DNA from 2 places in the Vibrio sp. C8 genome. Region 1 is predicted to be linked to the other one. Evidence: predicted binding sites of a transcription regulator. Region 1 holds the regulator's gene; the other holds the start of a gene.

Region 1 (14,908 bases):
ACAGGGCACAAGCTAAGTCACCTTTACAGCAATGTAAAAGAGACTTTGGCGTCTTTGCATCAAGCAGGTTTCACTTTGGCGTTGGTTACCAATAAACCATCAAAGTTTGTTCCTCATGTTCTGGAACAACACAACATTGCTCAGTACTTTACTGACGTGATAGGCGGTGACACTTTCCCAAATAAAAAGCCTGACCCTATGGCTTTAAACTGGCTTTTGGAAAAGCACCAAGTTGATGCTCGCCAAATGCTGATGGTAGGCGACTCTAAGAACGACATTCTAGCGGCGAAAAACGCGGGCTGTGCTTCATTTGGTTTAACTTACGGTTACAACCACGGTGAGCCGATTGCGAATGCTAAGCCAGATTTTGTCGCTGATGATATTGCACAATTACTCGATATCGTTGCAGTTTCAGCATAAAAACCATTTTCTAAACTAGAAAAATACTCGTTAATGAGTACACTGCTAAATCGCGCTGAAATAATCGGGCATAGACCGAATCAGCGCATTAGATTGTTAGACCTTTATTCTTATTAGTAACAAGGAAATCATACCCATGAGCAAACCCATCGTATTGAGTGGTGTTCAGCCATCCGGCGAACTAAGTATCGGTAACTACTTGGGTGCTCTACGTCAATGGCAACAAATGCAAGATGACTATGATTGCCAATACTGCGTTGTTGATTTACATGCAATTACGGTTCGCCAAGATCCTAAAGCACTGCATGAAGCAACTCTGGACGCGTTGGCGATTTGTTTGGCAGTTGGTGTTGATCCGAAGAAGAGCACGCTTTTTGTTCAGTCTCACGTACCGGAGCATGCTCAACTTGGTTGGGTATTGAACTGCTACACTCAAATGGGTGAGCTGAGTCGTATGACTCAGTTTAAAGACAAATCAGCACGTTACGCTAACGATGTGAACGCTGGTCTATTTAATTACCCAGTGCTTATGGCTGCGGACATTCTGCTATATGGTGCGCATCAAGTGCCGGTAGGCAGTGATCAGAAACAACACTTAGAGTTGGCGCGTGATATTGCAACGCGTTTTAACAACATCTATTCGCCAGAAGCGCCAATCTTCACAGTACCAGAGCCTTACATCCCAACGGTCAATGCACGTGTGATGAGCTTGCAGGATGCGACGAAGAAAATGTCTAAATCAGACGATAACCGTAAAAACGTAATTACTCTGCTGGAAGACCCTAAGTCGATCATCAAGAAGATCAACAAAGCACAAACCGATACAGAAACACCGCCACGTATTGCACACGATGTGCAGAACAAAGCGGGTATTTCTAACCTTATGGGCTTGTACTCTGCAGCAACAGGTAAAACTTTTGCTGAGATTGAAGCAGAGTATGCAGGCGTTGAAATGTACGGTCCGTTTAAGAAAGATGTCGGCGAAGCTTTGGTTGCTATGCTTGAACCTGTGCAGTCGGAATATGCACGTATCCGTAACGATCGCGAATACTTAAACAGTGTTATGCGTGATGGCGCGGAAAAGGCGTCGGCTCGTGCACTACAAACGCTGAAGCAAGTTTACGAAGCTGTTGGTTTCGTTGCGCGCCCATACTAATTTCATGTTGCACCGATAATCGGTTTCAATATCAGAAGGCCAGCATTTGCTGGCCTTTGTTGTATCTGACGTATCTGGATTACTCTTTAGTTCGAGTAATTCCGGCGGCTTTGAGAATGTACTTCTCATAAATAGGCTCGCTGGTGCCTTTTTTAACTTTGTAGAGGAAGTATTTCTCATAAGCAATTTTCGCAATGTGTACCCATTGTCCCATTGAGGTCCAGTTGGTATTACGCGGAGGGTTCTGTGGAAGAGCAATGAACGCAGCGCCTTTATCGCCCATGTCTGCCAAACACAGAGCATTCAACGTAGGTTTGGTATGCATTTCTTCGCCTCGTTCTAGGCTAAGAATGTTTTCGACAATGGCTGTGGTCATCGATTCAATCATAAAACCGGTCTTTGGCGCGCCCACTGGCACGGGCGTTTCTTCCAATGGTGGAATCGCAACGCAAACACCAGCGGCAAATATCTCAGGGTAAACAGGGCTGCGCTGGAATTGATCCGTAATAACGAAACCTTTCGGATTACACAGTTCAGGAACAGCCGCTATAGCTGGAGAACCTTTAAATGGAGGTAAGAACATCGCCATGGAGAAGGGGAGGTTATGCTCGAAATCCACTTCGCCTTTGCGGTTGAGTTCTTCGATATGTGCCATACCCGATTCAAATTCTTTGACCCTAGAGTTACATATCCATTTGATTCCGCGTTCACGGAACTCATGCTCCATAAGCGCTTTTGAGTCACCGACACCACCCAATCCCATATGACCAATATAAGGTTCGCTGGTCACAAAGGTAATGGGTATTTGATCTCTGACTTTGAGCTTACGCAGATGAGTTTCCAATGAAAGAATGTATTCGTATGCAGGGCCGAAGCAGCTTGCCCCTTGTAATGCACCAACAAGTACAGGGCCGGGATTTTTAACCAACTCTTCTAATGCCTGATGTGATTTCACAGCATGGTCGACAGTACAGATCGAATGAGTAAATCCGTTGTCCGGTCCGGCACCTGTTACGGCTTCGAATGCCAACTTAGGCCCAGTACAAATAGCCAGATAGTCATAGCTGTATTCATTACCGTCACCTGTGATTAAGCGTTTCACTTTCGGTAAGATCTCTGCAACCCCAGAGGTATTGAATGGGATATTGAATTTATCCACATAAGGTCTGAGATCGAGTACGACCTGTTCTTTTTTTCTTTCGCCTAACGCAACCCAAGGGTTTGATGGAATAAAGTGAAACTCTTCACTTTCATTAATGATCATAACTTCATGGTCTTTGGGCAACTTTTGCCTCAGTTCATACACGATTGACATACCGCCTAAACCAGCACCGATAACTATTGTCCTTTTCATGCTCTCGCTCCTTCATTTAATTAGATTTATCTAATTTAATGTTAGCTAATTAATATTGAGAGAGAGTGGAATTGTTCAAAAAGTGTGCGCAGAGAGCGATTCTTCATGTAACAGGAGTAAACTTATTGATTGAATCTTAGCAATGGATTCGTAGAATGCGGGGTGTTTTCATTGCAACAGATATCTGGGCTTATGCTACTCATCATCGATAACTACGACTCTTTTACCTATAACTTGTACCAATATTTCTGCGAGCTTGGTGCTGACGTGAAAGTTGTACGCAATGATGAGATTACCTTAGAACAAATTGAAGCTTTGAAACCTACCCATCTTGTTATCTCTCCAGGGCCTTGTACGCCAAATGAAGCTGGCATCTCTTTAAAAGCGATTGAATACTTTGCTGGAAAATTACCGATACTGGGTGTTTGTCTTGGGCACCAAGCGATAGCACAGGTTTTTGGTGGTGAAGTGGTTCGTGCTCGTCAAGTGATGCATGGGAAAACCTCCCCGATTAAACATACGGGTAAAAGTGTCTTCGCCGGTTTGAATAATCCTCTTACCGTTACTCGTTATCACTCTTTGGTCGTGAAAACAGATTCTTTACCAGAATGTTTAGAATTAACCGCATGGACTGAGCTACCTGACGGTAGTTTGGATGAAATCATGGGCTATCAGCATAAGCACTTACCGATTGATGCAGTTCAGTTTCATCCTGAATCGATCAAGACAGAGCAGGGCCACGAGCTACTTGCCAATTTCCTGCGTCGCTAGAACCTGATACTGGCAAGTGAAACTATTTGTCGCAGATTGAGGGTATTTCTCAGGTCTAATTACTGGGCAATAGTTATATCTGGAGCAATTACTGCTGTTGTACAAATTTTTGGTAGCAAATAAGTAAACTTTTCCTGACCTCGATCACTATTCTTCATTTTCTTAATATCAAAATTACGATTTATTTCTGATGAAATTTTATTCGTGATATTTCATCTTGATTTAGTTAAATGCCTTATCTCATATAGGTTCCTAGCAATTATTTTGTGACGAAACAAAGAAAATACTTCATAAAAGCGATGGCTTGTTGCATAAATACTCAACGGTGATGTCATTTATTAGCCAGAAAAAGGCTGGTAAAGGATAAATCACTATTGAAATAGTTAATAATTTGTAAATACAATGCTGCATTAACTGAAATGCAATACAAAATTTCAAGCTTATACTTTTGTAGTTAGGTCGACGATCTACAAAGCATGCGGTATCGATAAGGGACGAACAATGACAACTGAAATTAATGTAGAACGCGGTCTGTTTGATGAGGTAATGGTACCTTGTTACAACCCGATGGAATTCATCCCGGTTAAGGGACAAGGCTCACGAGTATGGGACCAACAAGGTAAAGAGTACATTGACTTTGCTGGTGGTATCGCTGTGAGTTGTTTAGGTCATTGTCATCCTGCGTTGGTTCAAGCGTTGACTGAGCAAGGCAACAAGCTTTGGCACCTAAGTAACGTTATGACAAATGAACCTGCATTGCGTTTGGCAAAGAAACTGACACAAGTCAGCTTTGCAGAAAAAGTGTTCTTTTCAAACTCTGGTGCAGAAGCAAACGAAGCAGCCCTAAAACTAGCTCGTCGTTATGCTGCAGATAAATTCGGCCCTGAAAAATCTGAAATCATCGCCTTTAAACAAGGTTTCCACGGTCGTACTTTCTTTACCGTTACTGTCGGTGGCCAAGCGGCTTACTCTGATGGCTTTGGTCCAAAACCGGGTGATATTACTCACCTTGAGTACAACAACGTTGAAGCGTTGCGTGCACACATTTCCGATCGTACTTGTGCTGTGATGATCGAGCCACTCCAAGGTGAAGGCGGTATTGTCTCTCCAACACCTGAGTTCATTCAAACTGTTCGTGAATTGTGTGATAAGCACAATGCGCTACTGATTTTCGATGAAGTTCAAACGGGCAACGGTCGTACTGGTCACTTTTTCGCTTATCAAGGACTAGGCATTACTCCTGATATTTTGAGCACTGCTAAGTCTCTAGGCGGTGGTTTTCCTATCGGCGCAATGCTAACGACCACTGAACTGGCAGAGCACTTGAAACCAGGTACACACGGTTCTACCTACGGTGGCAACCCATTGGCTTGCGCAGTAGCAGAAGCAGTTGTAGACATTATTAGCCAGCCTGAAACTCTAGCGGGTGTTATCGAGCGTGAAGCTCTTTTCCGTGAAGGTTTAGAGAAGATCAATGCGAAATACAATGTGTTCTCTGAAGTCCGTGGTAAAGGTTTACTGCTTGGTGCAGCTCTGACTGAAGAGTGGCAAGGACGTGCGCGTGACATTCTTGTTGCCGCTGGTAAAGAAGGTCTGATGATTCTGATGGCAGGTGCAAACGTGGTACGTATGACACCATCACTCATTATCGAAAAAGAAGAAATTGAAGAAGGCTTAGCGCGTTTGGATAAAGCAATCGCATCACTTATGTAAAACTAAGCTATTAGGCTCACTCTATTTTGTGAGCCTACTGGGGCCTAATGATTAGGCCCCAAATGCATCTGGAGGGAAGTATTGATGCTAGTTGTTCGCCCAATTGCTATGTCGGATTACGACGCGTTGCACACCTGTGCTGTTGAATCTGGTCATGGTTTCACTTCATTACCGGTTAACGAAGAACTGTTAACCAACCGTATAAAACACTCTGAATACAGCTTTACTAAACCAGATGTTACTTCACCATCGGATGAAGGTTACTTGATGGTCGGTTTTGATTCAGAAACGGGTGAAGTGGCTGGCACAACAGGAATTGAAGCCGCTGTCGGTTGGGATGTTCCGTTTTATTCCTATCACATCAGCACCATAGTGCACTCATCACCAAAGCTGAATGTAAACAATGTGGTTAAGTTACTGACTTTTGGTAATAACTACACTGGTTGTTCGGAGATCTGCACACTGTTTTTGCGCCCTGAATTTCGTCAAGGTCTCAACGGCAGACTAATGTCTAAATGCCGATTTTTGATGATGGCTGAACACCCACATCGATTCTCTAAGACCATTTTTGCTGAGATGCGTGGCGTCTCGGATGAAGATGGCAACTCACCATTTTGGCAATGGCTGCAAGAACATTTTTTCTCAATTGATTTCACCATGGCTGATTATCTTACTGGCATTGGCAAGAAAGGCTTTATTGCCGATTTGATGCCTAAGCTGCCGATATATATCAACTTGCTCAGCAAAGAAGCACAGCAAGTAATTGGTCAGGTGCATGAAAAGACACGACCTGCTCTTAAGTTACTGGAGAAGGAAGGGTTTACCTGTCGCAATTATGTCGACATCTTTGATGCGGGCCCAAGCGTGGAGTGTGATATCAACAATATCGATTCAGTACGCAACTCAGTTCGAGTGAAAGTCATTATTGCTGAACACTCAAGCTCGCAAGACTTTTTAATCTGTAATACATCGTTTGAAAACTTTCGAGCGACCGCCGCAAAAGCAGCATTCAACCGTGAAAACGGCAGCGCAATTATCTCTCCAAAAGTAGCGAATGCACTAAAAGTAGATAATGGCGACTTTATTCGAATTTTGGCTCAGTAAAAGTATTTAAGGAACACATCATGACTCAGTGGATCGCAGGACAATGGTTAGAAGGCAAAGGTGAAATACTTTCATCTTTAAGCCCTTATAACAATGAGGTCATTTGGAAAGGTCAAAGTGCAACACAAGAGCAAGTAGAAGAAGCCGTTGTTTCTGCTCGCAATGCATTTGTTAGCTGGAAAAAACTGCCTTACGCAGAGCGTGAAAAAGTGGTTGTCGCTTTTGCTGAAAAAATTAAAGAGAACAGCGAGCAAATTGCAGAAGTGATCGCGAAAGAAACGGGTAAACCTATTTGGGAAACTCGCACTGAAGCGGCAGCGATGGCCGGTAAAATTGCTATCTCTATTCGTGCGTACCATGACCGCACTGGTGAAACCGTGCGTGAAGCTTCGGGCAACCAAATTGTACTTCGTCACCGCCCACTGGGTGTTATGGCCGTGTTTGGTCCTTACAACTTCCCAGGCCACTTACCGAATGGGCACATTGTTCCTGCTCTTCTTGCGGGTAATACCGTTGTGTTCAAACCGTCAGAGCAAACACCATGGACGGCAGAAGTCACTATGAAGCTCTGGGAAGCCGCTGGTCTACCAGCAGGCGTTATCAACCTAGTTCAGGGCGGCAAAGAGACAGGTATTGCTCTGGCTCAGTCTAAAGGGATTGATGGTCTATTGTTTACGGGTAGTGCCAACACGGGCCACATTCTTCATCGCCAGTTTGCTGGCCAGCCAGACAAGATGCTGGCGCTAGAAATGGGTGGCAATAACCCAATGGTGATTTCTGAGAACTTTGGTGATTTGAACGCAACGGTTTACACCATTATTCAGTCTGCATTTATCAGTGCTGGTCAACGTTGTACTTGTGCACGCCGTCTGTACGTTCCTGTTGGTGCGAAAGGTGATGAACTGGTTGCTCGCTTAGTTGAAGCGACGAAGAAGCTGCGCATGGATCAGCCATTTGCTGAGCCAGCACCATTTATGGGGCCTCAAATCTCTAAAGCGGCGGCGGACTTCATTCTTAATGCCCAAGCCAACCTACAATCTTTAGGCGGTAACAGCCTTGTTGAAGCGCAAAGTAAAGGTGCTGCATTTGTATCTCCGGGTATTGTTGATGTTACTGCTATCGCAGAGCTTCCTGATGAAGAGTACTTCGGCCCACTACTGCAATTGGTGCGCTACCAAACTCTAGAGCAAGCGGTTGAGCTGGCTAACGATACTCGCTTTGGTCTCTCTGCTGGCTTAGTGACAACAGAAGATGCGGAGTGGGAATACTTTGTTGACCATATTCGTGCCGGTATCGTGAACCGTAACCGTCAGCTAACGGGTGCAAGTGGTGATGCTCCATTTGGTGGTCCAGGTGCTTCGGGTAACTTACGTCCAAGTGCATTCTACGCTGCGGACTACTGTGCATACCCAATGGCGTCGATGGAAGGTTCTGCAACCGAGCTTCCGGCGACACTAAGCCCAGGTGTTGAGCTATAACAAAGTTATTCAGGCTTCATCGAAAGGTGAAGCCTGTTTGTCTAAAACTGAAAATCAATAACGACTTAAACTCGATAAACAGTAGTAATCTGCTTTATGTAACCTCTTTTTCCAATCCAATACGTCGTGTTCATGAAGCCAAGGAGGCAATATGACACCAGAAGTTCTGTTTCAATCATTGTGGAATGATTACATCACTCGCCTTTGCCCTTCTGCAGATAAAGTTCATCGCCTGTTAGAAGAAGGTGAAGCGCTAATCAATGACCATATTGCTTTGCGCACATTTAATGTTGCGCCGCTAGGTTTGGCGACGTTAGCAAAACCTTTCTTAGCCCTCGGATACAAAGATTGTGGTGACTATGTTTTTGAAAGCAAAAAACTGGTTGCAAAACACTTTGAACATCCGGATCCTCTTCAGCCAAAAGTATTCATCAGTGAACTGAAAGTTGAAGAGTGTTCACCACAGCTACAAGAGATCGTTGCGAAGTTGGTTGAGCAAGTCGATGCAACTAAGCTCGAAGGTGATGCATTCCTTTATGGTGGTCGTTTGTGGGACATTAGCTTTGCTGATTACCAGTTGCTAGCAGAAGAGAGCGAGTACGCTTCTTGGTTAGCGGCCCATGGTTATGGAGCGAACCACTTTACGGTTAACGTAAACCAGCTCAAGGCATTTACAGAAGTAAAACAAGTGAATGACCATTTACGTGGCGCAGGTTTTACTATCAATGAATCGGGCGGTGAAGTGAAAGGAACACCAGAAGTACTGCTTGAGCAGTCTTCAACTATGGCAGATAAAGTTCCAGTAGTATTCAGTGATGGTACTGAAACGGTACCTGGTGGCTTCTACGAGTTTGCTAAGCGTTATCCAATGGCAAACGGAGAGCTATATACAGGCTTCGTAGCTGCATCTGCAGATAAGATTTTCGAGAGTACCGATAGTAAATCTCTTGCTTAGTAGAGAGAGATAACTTACCGAGCTTTATGCATTCGTTAATAGAGCCGCAAAAAGAAAAGCCACCAGAAGGTGGCTTTTGAATTTTGTGTAATAGCGTTAGCTATTAACGAGTTCCGTACACAACGATAGTCTTACCGTGAGCTGAAATTAGGTTCTGCTCTTCAAGCATCTTCAGAATACGACCTACTGTCTCACGAGAACAGCCAACGATTTGACCGATTTCTTGACGAGTAATCTTGATCTGCATGCCGTCTGGGTGAGTCATTGCGTCAGGCTGTTTCGCTAGGTTAAGAAGCGTTTGTGCAATGCGGCCTGTTACGTCTAGGAACGCAAGGTCACCAACTTTCTGGCTTGTTACTTGTAGACGACGAGCCATTTGACCAGAAAGACGCATTAAAATATCTGGGTTAACTTGGATAAGCTGGCGGAACTTCTTAAATGAAATCTCTGCAACTTCACATGGAGATTTAGCTCGAACCCATGCTGTACGCTCTTGACCTTCTTCAAACAAGCCAAGTTCACCGATGAAATCACCTTGGTTTAGGTAAGAAAGGATCATTTCCTTTCCTTCTTCATCTTTAATCAGTACCGCAACAGAACCTTTAACAATGTAGTACAAAGTTTCTGCTTTCTCGCCCGCGTGAATCAGCGTGCTTTTTGAAGGGTACTTATGAATGTGACAATGTGAAAGAAACCACTCTAATGTTGGGTCGGTTTGAGGTTTACCTAGAACCATAATATCTCACTTCCTCTGCAGGGTACGCTTGCTGCTATCCATATTATTTAGCAAAGCTTAAAATAGGTTTACTAGAATAAGAGGACTTTATGGTCGCTGCAAGCTATCTTGTGTTTCGGTTAAGAATAGTATCCTTTTTCAGCGACATTTTCTTGATTTTAATCGTGTCCATACCTTGATTTTTTACGCAAAAATGTGCACATGGTCACGGTATCGGAACTAAACGCATAAACCTTGTTTCGATTAGCCAATTTTCCCCGTTTCAATAAGTTGCTGTAGGATTGGTCTTACGATTAATTCCATAGCAAAACTCATTTTTCCTCCCGGAACCACAATGGTGTTATGGCGGGACATAAAAGAGCCATCGATCATTGCAAGTAGATATGGGAAGTCGACATTTTTAATGCCACGTAGGCGAATGACTACAAAACTTTCGTCCAGACTAGGGATGCCTTTGGCATTCAGTGGGTTGGATGTGTCTACAGTTGGAACTCGTTGAAAGTTAATATGCGTGCGTGAAAATTGTGGTGTGATGTAATTGAGATAGTCATCCATTGAGCGGACGATAGAATCCATCACGGCTTCGCGCGAGTGTCCCCGATCGCGAGTATCACGGACGTACTTTTGAATCCATTCAAGGTTAACAATAGGTACCATGCCAATCAGGAAATCGACATGCTGCGCCACATTAACCTCACCATCTACCACACCGCCATGTAACCCTTCATAGAAGAGTACGTCTGTACTGGTTGGAAGCTCTTGCCATGGAGTAAATGTTCCGGGCATTTGATTGTAGGGAACTGCCTCGTCAAAGGTATGCAGATAGCGTCGGATTTGGCCTGTACCTGCTTTTCCGTATTGACGGAAAAATTCGCTCAAAGCGCCAAAGTCGTTGGCTTCTGGACCGAAGTAGCTGATATGACGACCCTGCTCTCGGGCCTTGCGGATTTCAATATCCATTTCTGGACGAGTGAAACGGTGAAAGCTATCACCTTCAACCCAAGCGGGTTTAACACTCATCATATTGAACATTTTACGGAATGCTTCTGACGTTGTAGTAGTGCCTGCACCTGATGAACCGGTTACGGCAATAATTGGGTGTTTTGCTGACATGACTAACCTTGTCTAAAAATCCTAAAATAAGGCGCTGAAATATCATCATCGCCCAAGTTGAAGCCACTATAACATGGAATCTCAATTGTCACTGATTATCGATTATTAACTTTGATATCAACACTTTCGTGTAATTCAGAATAAACAATCATCGCATCACCGCTTCTTAGTAATGCTTTGATTTGGTCGATTTTATGCGCCAGAGAAACTTCAACTTCACCATAATCTGTGCCTTCTCTGAGCACGAATTCAGTGATGAGGTTTTCCAATGTTTCTGGTGCAATATCTTGCCAAGGTACAATCATAACTTGCTCGTAATTCTACTTAATGTAGTTTCGTTAATATAACGCATGCCAGTCTATTAACTGGCGTGTGAATTTCTTCATTGCTGGCGCATGCTTAATCTTGAGCGTCTTTCAAGCTTTCATAATAAGCAGGCAACGCTTTTTCCAACCAAAATTCTGGTTTTAGGATGCTTCCGGATACAAAGCCAACGTGTCCGCCTTGTTCAAACAAGCGATAGTCGATGTTGTCAGGTAGGATAAATTTGGGAATCACAGAATCATTCATAAATGGGTCGTCTTTAGCGTGAATGATCTGAGTGGGTACTTTAATTTGCTGTAGTTTGTTAATGCCAGAGCATTTCTCGTAGTAGTCTTGCGAGTTTTTAAATCCATGCAGTGGTGCTGTGATTAGGTCATCGAAATCACTGAGGTGAGTAACGCGTTTAATGCTCTGGTAGGAAAGCCCTAGTTCACCTTTGAGCAGATGATGCTTTTTCATGGCACTGTTTTTAAGTGATGAAACTAGATAGCGGCGATAGATTTTTGAAAAACCGAGTTCAATGCGTTGAGCGCAAGCCGCTAAATCCAAGGGGGCGGAAACTACCGTTGCAGCTGTGACTATTGGATCTTCATTGTAATCAGCCAAGTAGTTCACCAGCATGTTGCCACCCAGTGAAATGCCTGTTGCGACGATAGTGCTATTCGGAAACTGTTCTCTTAGATATTCCAGAACAAAACGGGCGTCTTCTACCTCACCGGAATGGTATGCGCGAGCCAAATTATTAGGCTTACCGCTGCAACCACGGAAGTGCATCATGACCGATAACCAGCCATCTTTGGCAAAGGCTTGCATTAACCCATTGGCATAAGGGCTATAGAAGCAACCTTCCAGACCGTGAAATAGAATGAAAATGGGCTTTTTCGCTGCGTTTTCACTATGTGGTTCTTCACTCCACGCTAAGTCGAGAAAATCACCATCAGGTGTATTGAGTGTCTGCCAGACAGGTTCAAACAGCGCCTTCTTACGTATAAAGCGCGGGACTAATGTCTGTAAATGTGGGTTCTTCAAGCCTGTAGCGGCAACAAACTGAGTCATCGTCCAACCATCAAATTAATATAATTGTTTTTGCTAAGTTAATGCTGCAGTTTTGGTGACTGCAACTTAAAGTGGTCTGTTTATATTGAGTATATACCCAATTAAATAAGCGGGAAGGTTCAGTTTCTGGGTGCTGGTTTGGCAAACTGTTTAGCGAGGTTTTCGGCACCGAGTTGTCGGCAGTAACGTTGGGTAAGAGGGGCGTCTTCATTGTTCATTAAAGTCAGACTATTGATGCAGTCCACTAAGTCAGACTGTTGCTGTTTTTCTAACTGCAATTCAAATTGCAGCGCTTCGCGATATAAGGTGTCTGGCAGAGTAGCTTTTAATTTACGGCGTAACTCGCGATAGCTATGCAGTAGTGTTTCCGAGCGTCCAATACATTCAAGTACGGTTTGCCAATCTTGTTCAAGAAACGCGACTTGCTGCTCATCGAGCCATTTAAGCAGCAAGAGCAAATTCACATTGCCGTTATAGTGGTTTTGCAGGTGTAAGCACGCCTCTTTGACTTCTCGAACGCTGTAGTACTGCAAGCTGAATTGCCATAGTCGTTCCAACGTGAGTGAAATTCTGACGTGCTCTTGGGTCATTGACTGTTGAACTCCTGTTCCATTTCTTCCAACGTCTCTTGCTCGCTCATCCACTCCATTTCGATCTCTTCGAGTTCGGATTTTGCTTGAGCTTGAGTAGAGAGAACTTGGTTAAGTTTAGCTTTGTTTTCTGCATCATACAGTGAGGACTCCGATAATTGTTGTTCAGAGTCCGCGACAATTTCGTTCAACTTATCCATTTTTGCTTCGAGTTGTGTCAGCTTTTTGCGAATTGGCGCAGTCAGCTTGCGAAGTTCTGCTTCACGGCGTTTTTGATCTTTCTTGGCGGCAGCACTGTTAGCATTGTCTTTCGGTGCAGTTTGAGCTTGTAGTTCTTTACGTTCTGCTTTTTGTTGGTCTTGAAGCCACTTGTAGTAATCCGTTAAATCACCATCAAACGGTGCCACTTGGCGGTCATGAACTAAGTACAAATCATCGGTTGTTGCACGCAGTAGGTAGCGGTCGTGGCTGACGATTACCATTGCGCCTTCGAAACTTTGCAATGCAAGAGTCAGGGCTTGGCGCATATCCAAGTCTAGGTGGTTGGTTGGTTCATCAAGTAATAGTAGGTTTGGTTTTTGCCACACAATCAGTGCCAACACTAGGCGCGCTTTTTCACCGCCAGAGAAGGGACCAATTTTTTCCAGTGCTTTATCGCCATTAAAGCCGAAACTACCCAGATAGTTGCGCAGTTCTAATTCGTTTTTCTCTGGCGCGATTTGCATCATGTGTTGCAAAGGAGTCTCTTCTGGATGAAGAGTTTCAAGTTGATGCTGAGCGAAGTAACCAATTTTCACCCCTTGTGAGTAGGATAAATCACCACCTTGTGGAGTTAGTTCATTGGATAACAACTTAATTAAGGTTGATTTACCCGCACCGTTACGACCAAGCAGACCAATACGGCTCCCCGGTACCAGATTAAGGCGGATTTTTTCTAAGATAAGGTTATCGCCGTATCCCGCACTCACGTCATCCATCATCAAAATTGGGTTTGGCAGTGCAGACGGTTCGCGAAACTCAAAGCTGAATGGGTTATCAAACTGTGCTGGTAACACTTTTTCCATTCGTTCTAAAGCTTTAATCCGGCTTTGTGCCTGACGAGCTTTAGAAGCTTTGTAACGGAAGCGATCGATGTAGCTCTGCATGTGAGTCATCTGCTTTTGTTGCTTCTGATACATGGCTTGTTGTTGCAACATCTTTTGCGCTCGTTGATTTTCAAACGATGAGTAGTTGCCCGTGTATTCATTCAACTTTTGATTCTCAATATGAATGATACGGTTGATGATCGGGTCTAAGAAATCTCGGTCGTGGGAAATCAGAATTAAAGTTCCCGGATAGCTTTGTAACCAGCGCTCTAACCACATCACGGCATCTAAATCTAAGTGGTTGGTTGGTTCATCGAGCAATAGCAAATCAGAGCGGCAAATCAGTGCTTGTGCAAGGTTTAGGCGCATACGCCAACCACCGGAGAACTGCGTCAGGTTCCATGACATTTGTTCTTGGCTAAAGCCTAAACCGTCCAGCAGTTCTGAAGCGCGAGCTCGGATGCTGTAACCGCCAATGGTTTCGATTTTGCCATGCAGTTCAGCGACTAGTGTGCCATTGTCTGCAATTTCAGCTTCACCAAGCTGACGTTCTAAATCTCGGTATTCTCGGTCACCATCGATAACGTATTCCAAAGCACTGCGCTCTAAGGCGAGGGTTTCCTGTGCCACCCAAGCGAGTTCCCACTGTGCAGGTTTACTGAATGATCCAGCATCAATAGACAACTCGTCTTTTAAGAGGGCAAATAGGGTGGATTTACCACAGCCGTTTTTACCCACTAAACCGACTTTGTCACCCGGGTTGATGGTTGCTGATGCTTGGTCGAGCAGAGGTTTTCCGCCGCGTAGTAGTTGGATGTCCGAGAAGATAATCATAAATTTGTTTTAGCTATTAATAGAGTTGCCGTTGAGATTTCGCCCAGAATAGTAGGGGCAACGAGGATAAATGTCGATCATTATGCAATTTACGTTATGATGCTAAGCAACAGTTACCAATTTGATAACGTTACGGAGTGCCGTCAAGGAATGACACAAGATACGCCGTCTGCTTTACAAAAGCCTAAAATATTAGTGATTTATGCTCACCCTGAGCCA
Region 2 (5,018 bases), on a different contig from region 1:
TACGCGCCAACATAGAATAACTGTGCAGATGTTTGCTTGGTGAGTGATTGCCGAGAACGTCCAAACCTTTGTAGGCGCACTCTTCGGCTTCATCCAAACGGTTCCAACACCAGAGAATTTGTGCTCGTACTCGTAACAAAAATTCATGCAACGGAAGCTGGTGAAGTTGATGTTCTTCAATCAGTTTGAATGCATTATCCTGAACCTCATAAGCGGCTTGAACATAACCTTGAGCAATCAGAATCTCGCTTTGCTGCAATAATGCCCAAAGCGCCTGATGATAAACCTGATACTGGCGAGCCAATTTCTCGGTCTGCTGCATCATAGGTAGAGCACGGCTGAGTTGACCTAATACGTGGTTAACTTCACCCACAACGGACGTTGCTACAATTCGGCTGCGATAGATGGTGTTATCGAGCTGGCTTAACGCCAATTCAGCGAGCTCTAAAGCTTTTTCCGGCTCGTTTTGGTTAATCGCAACCTGAGCGCGTAATGCGTTGAATTCACCTTGCTCTTTGCTCGACAATTCCACATTAAGCTTTGCCATCTCTTCATCAGCTTTCGAAAGCAGGGCACCGACATCGTTGTATCTGTGCTGACTTTGAGCGAGCCAAGCTTGAAGCATGCAGAGCTTAGGTTCGCTATAAAGCTGATTAGAAGAAAGCTGGTTGATTGAAGACTCCAACATCTCCAATTCGCCTTGGTTGAACATGCTCCAGCCGTGTTTGCTTAAAATAGTGGCGAGTAAATCGGTATCCTGAGCGATTTTGGCATGACGCAAAGCTTGGTGCGGGTTAGACATTTCTAACCAAGCCAGTGAAGCTTCGCGGTGTAAATCGTGCTCTTGCTGTGGAATGCGCGCTAGACGCTGGTGAGCAAGGAATTCACCAAACAAATTGTGGAAGCGATACCAGTTGTGTTCGCCTTCTAACGGGTAGATAAACAAGCCAAAACGGTTAAGCGATTCAATCATGCTTAACGCATCGTCACGCTTGGTCAGTGCGGTGACTAAAGAATCGTTGAAATGTTCCAATACTGAACACTGCATAAGGAATTGACGAGTTTCGTTGTCGAGAAGGTCAAATACTTCTTCAACCAAGTAATCCCACAAATGTGCGTGATTGAAGTGAGAAACGGACTCCACGCTTTGTTCCAGCGTTCGTTTTTGATATTGCGCTTGCAGCGCAATAAGTTGCAACGCTGAAGGCCAGCCTTCCACGTAATCACGTAAGCTGTTTGCTGTAGAGTCGTCTACGCCGTCGGTAACTCGCTGATTAAAGAAACGGGTGGTTTCTTCGGTGTCGAATGCCAGCAGTTCGTTACCAATTTCAATCATTAAATCGCGTACACGAAGGTTAGCCGTGCCCAAAGGTGGAGCTGCACGGCTGGTTACCACTAAGGTCATGTTGTCTGGCATATGTTTGATGAAAAAGCGCATCGCTTCATGTATTTCGTCATCAGACAGAAGATGATAGTCATCCAGCACCACATAGCACTCTTGATGGTAGTGCGCCATTTCGGTGAACACTTCACTAAACAGTGAATGAATCGAAGAGAACTGACGCTTTTCCGCCAGTTTTTGCGCATTCGGGCAACTTTGATCCGTTGCTTTATTGATCGCTTGTAGAAAATAGTTCAAGAAACGGAAAGGATCATTGTCACTATCGTCAATGCTGTACCAACCAACATGAGGTTTATCGGCAAGCCACTGAGCAGCCATGGTGGTTTTTCCATAGCCTGCAGGGGAGCGAAATAGCACTAGCTTATAGCAAGTGGCGTTATGCAAAATGTCCAGCACTCTTGGGCGAACAATGGCGTTGTGTAGACGCCCAGGGCGCGTCAGTTTAGAAGGTATCCACATTCTTGATTTCCCTTCGATCAAATAGTAGGAGGTGAAAACAGAGATCTCTGTCACTTTTATGGCAACGATGTTACTTGAAGTTTTTCACTACGTTTATTGATCCTTTTCTCGAATTTCGCACTATTCACATTCTTAAGCTGACTACGCCCCTAATTTGTGATTTAGATCAAGAAAATTCTAGGGGTATCCGATTTTTTGGTTGGTGGGTTGTACGAAATTTTATGTAATTTGAGTAAAAACGATAATTTTAGTGTGACGAAGTATACATTATGAGCAAAAGGTTCACTGCTTGAATATCCTAGCTGTTTAAACCCCGTCTAAGGTTATTGAGGCAGTCGTTGTGATCTCAATCACTCAGAATCTCGAGTATTGGACAATCAATGAGAGATTGATCACTCCGACTTAAGTGCTACACCCTCTACGCCCTCACTCCTCCTCCTAAACTCATGACAACTTGGGAGGATGTTTACATTTTGTTGTACGGGCAGGATATGGCACAGATGAATTAGAACTGATAAGAGAGATTTCTCGATGAAACCTACGCAACAGAAAACGTTTGATAAAGTAGCGTTCCAAGCGAACGTAAAGCGTAATCTTACCGCGACATACGCGACCACAGTTGAACATGCTTCTAGCCGCTCTTGGTATTTGGCTATGGGTCATGCTCTAGCAGAATTAACAACGTTCGACATGCTTGAAACAGAGCAAGACGAACGTATCGTCAATGCGAAAAGCTTGAACTACCTATCTCTTGAGTTCCTGATTGGTCGTTTGACAGGTAATAACTTGATTAGCATGGGCCTTTATGAACAGGTTTCTGAGGCGATGGCGGAATTAGGCCAAAACTTAACGGATTTGTTGGAAGAAGAGCGCGACCCTTCATTGGGTAACGGTGGCCTTGGTCGTCTTGCTGCGTGTTTCATGGATTCATGTGCTGCTCAAGAATACCCAACAGTAGGTTACGGTCTTCACTACGAATATGGCTTATTCAAACAGTCTTTTGAGCAAGGTCATCAGAAAGAAGCGCCAGATGCTTGGTGTGGTATCGAAGGTTACCCTTGGGAAATCGCACGCCCTGAACTGAAACAAGAAATCGGTTTCTACGGCCACGTTGAAGTGACCCATGAAAACGGTAAAGAAGTACGTAAATGGGTTCCGGGCATGTTAGTGCAAGCGATGCCTTGGGATTTACCAATTGTGGGCTACCAAAGCGATACTGTTTATCCACTGCGCCTTTGGGAATGTCGTGCCATTGCACCATTTTCACTAGAGAGCTTTAACAACGGTAACTACTTCGAAGCTCAGCACTCACTGATTGATGCGGGCAACATTACTAAAGTGCTTTACCCGAACGACAACCATGAGAAAGGTAAAACACTGCGTCTGATGCAGCAGTACTTCCACAGTGCGGCATCGGTACGTGACATTCTTCGTCGTCATGAAGGTGCTGGTTTTACGCTGGAAGACTTACCGAAGAAAGAGACTATTCAGCTTAACGACACTCACCCAACCATCGCAATTCCTGAATTGATGCGTATTTTGGTGGATGAGCGCGGTCTATCTTGGGAAGCAGCTTGGAACATCTGTTCTAAGACATTCGCTTACACCAACCACACCTTGTTGCCAGAAGCATTGGAAACTTGGAGCGAGTCTTTGATTCAGCGACTACTTCCTCGTCATATGGAAATCATTTACGAAATCAACCATCGCTTTATGCAGGAAGTTCGTGCGAAATGGCCTGGTGATGTTTCTAAACAACAGAAACTGTCAATTATTGAAGAAGGCTTCCATCGCATGGTGCGTATGGCAAACCTTTGTGTAGTAGGTTCTTACGCTGTAAACGGTGTTGCCGCTCTGCACTCAGAGTTAGTAAAACGTGACCTGTTCCCTGAGTTCAACGAGTTGTATCCGAGTCGTCTACAGAATGTTACCAACGGTATTACTCCTCGTCGTTGGTTGAAATTCTGTAACCCAGCTCTGTCTGCATTGATTACTGAGAAAATTGGTGACCAGTGGCCAGCACATCTCGATCAACTAGAGTCGATTTCTCAGTACGCAGGTGATGCGAAGTTCCAGAAGAAGTTTATGGCTGTGAAGAAAGAGAACAAACAGCGTCTAGCTGATTGGGTAAAAGAGAACATGGGTATCGAACTTGATACCAATGCGATCTTTGACGTTCAAATCAAGCGTCTGCATGAGTACAAACGTCAACATCTAAACATGCTGCACATTCTTTCTCTGTACCACCGCATCATCAACGATCCATCTTTTGATGTGCATCCTCGTGTGGTGTTCTTCGCAGCGAAAGCAGCGCCAGGTTACCACCTAGCGAAAGAGATCATCTACGCAATCAACAAGATTGCAGAGAAAGTGAATAACGATCCACGTATCGGTAACAAACTGAAAGTGGTCTTCATTCCTGATTACCGTGTAAGCATGGCGGAGATCATCATCCCTGCTGCTGACGTGTCTGAGCAAATCTCTACCGCAGGTAAAGAAGCATCAGGTACTGGCAACATGAAGATGGCGTTAAACGGTGCACTAACAATCGGTACGATGGACGGTGCAAACGTTGAGATTCGTGAAGAAGTGGGTGATGACAATATATACATCTTCGGTCTGGATGTGGATGGCGTAGAGTCAATGAAAGCAAACGGTTACAACCCTTATGACTACTACAATGCGGATCCATTACTGAAAGCTTCAATGGAACTGTTGATGTCAGATGAGTTCACTCCAGGTGAGCCAGCGAAGCTTCGCGCTACTTACGACAGCTTGCTTGATGGTGGCGACCCTTATCTTGTTCTTGCAGATTTCGCATCGTATGTGAAAGCGCATGAAGATATGGATAAGCAGTACCGTGATCAGGCGGGGTGGGCGAAGAAAGCAATATTGAACACCGCATTGGTGGGCAAGTTCAGCTCAGATCGCAGTATTCGCGATTACGTGAATAATATTTGGCAGCTTGAAACAGTGAAACGTTAATAGCAAAACCAAACAGCCAAGGCGAAAGCCTTGGCTGAATGGCTTATAACGCTTAACGAACATATGTTACAGAATGAATAAAAGTCAAAACGACAAAGATTAATAATCACACACCCTACACATTTGAAGGATTATGCAGTCCCTTCGGAGAGAGCGATGAAAGAACAAAATG

Evidence for each region. Region 1 encodes CRP, which controls carbon source genes, mostly activating them, when cyclic AMP is high. Its sites were predicted from a motif close to TGTGANNNNNNTCACA; they were not measured.
Region 2: ACRQQK_RS13000 (glycogen/starch/alpha-glucan phosphorylase) is a predicted target of CRP. The motif match lies at 2,243-2,258, and genes of this name have one in related genera.

What each region holds. Positions count from the first base shown of each region.
Region 1 covers NZ_JBPAOE010000033.1:107,123-122,030, reverse strand. The annotation lists gene ACRQQK_RS14840 (phosphoglycolate phosphatase) at 1-420, shown strand, start outside; gene trpS (tryptophan--tRNA ligase) at 557-1,576, shown strand; gene ACRQQK_RS14830 (NAD(P)/FAD-dependent oxidoreductase) at 1,656-2,930, opposite strand; gene ACRQQK_RS14825 (aminodeoxychorismate/anthranilate synthase component II) at 3,123-3,701, shown strand; gene ACRQQK_RS14820 (aspartate aminotransferase family protein) at 4,203-5,414, shown strand; gene astA (arginine N-succinyltransferase) at 5,499-6,518, shown strand; gene astD (succinylglutamate-semialdehyde dehydrogenase) at 6,539-7,996, shown strand; gene ACRQQK_RS14805 (2-oxoadipate dioxygenase/decarboxylase family protein) at 8,148-8,951, shown strand; gene crp (cAMP-activated global transcriptional regulator CRP) at 9,055-9,687, opposite strand; gene ACRQQK_RS14795 (phosphoribulokinase) at 9,931-10,800, opposite strand; gene ACRQQK_RS14790 (YheU family protein) at 10,896-11,105, opposite strand; gene ACRQQK_RS14785 (hydrolase) at 11,200-12,180, opposite strand; gene ACRQQK_RS14780 (TIGR02444 family protein) at 12,300-12,770, opposite strand; gene ACRQQK_RS14775 (ABC transporter ATP-binding protein) at 12,767-14,689, opposite strand; gene kefG (glutathione-regulated potassium-efflux system ancillary protein KefG) at 14,840-14,908, shown strand, end outside.
Region 2 covers NZ_JBPAOE010000022.1:370,464-375,481, reverse strand. The annotation lists gene malT (HTH-type transcriptional regulator MalT) at 1-1,861, opposite strand, end outside; gene ACRQQK_RS13000 (glycogen/starch/alpha-glucan phosphorylase) at 2,393-4,846, shown strand; gene malQ (4-alpha-glucanotransferase) at 5,003-5,018, shown strand, end outside.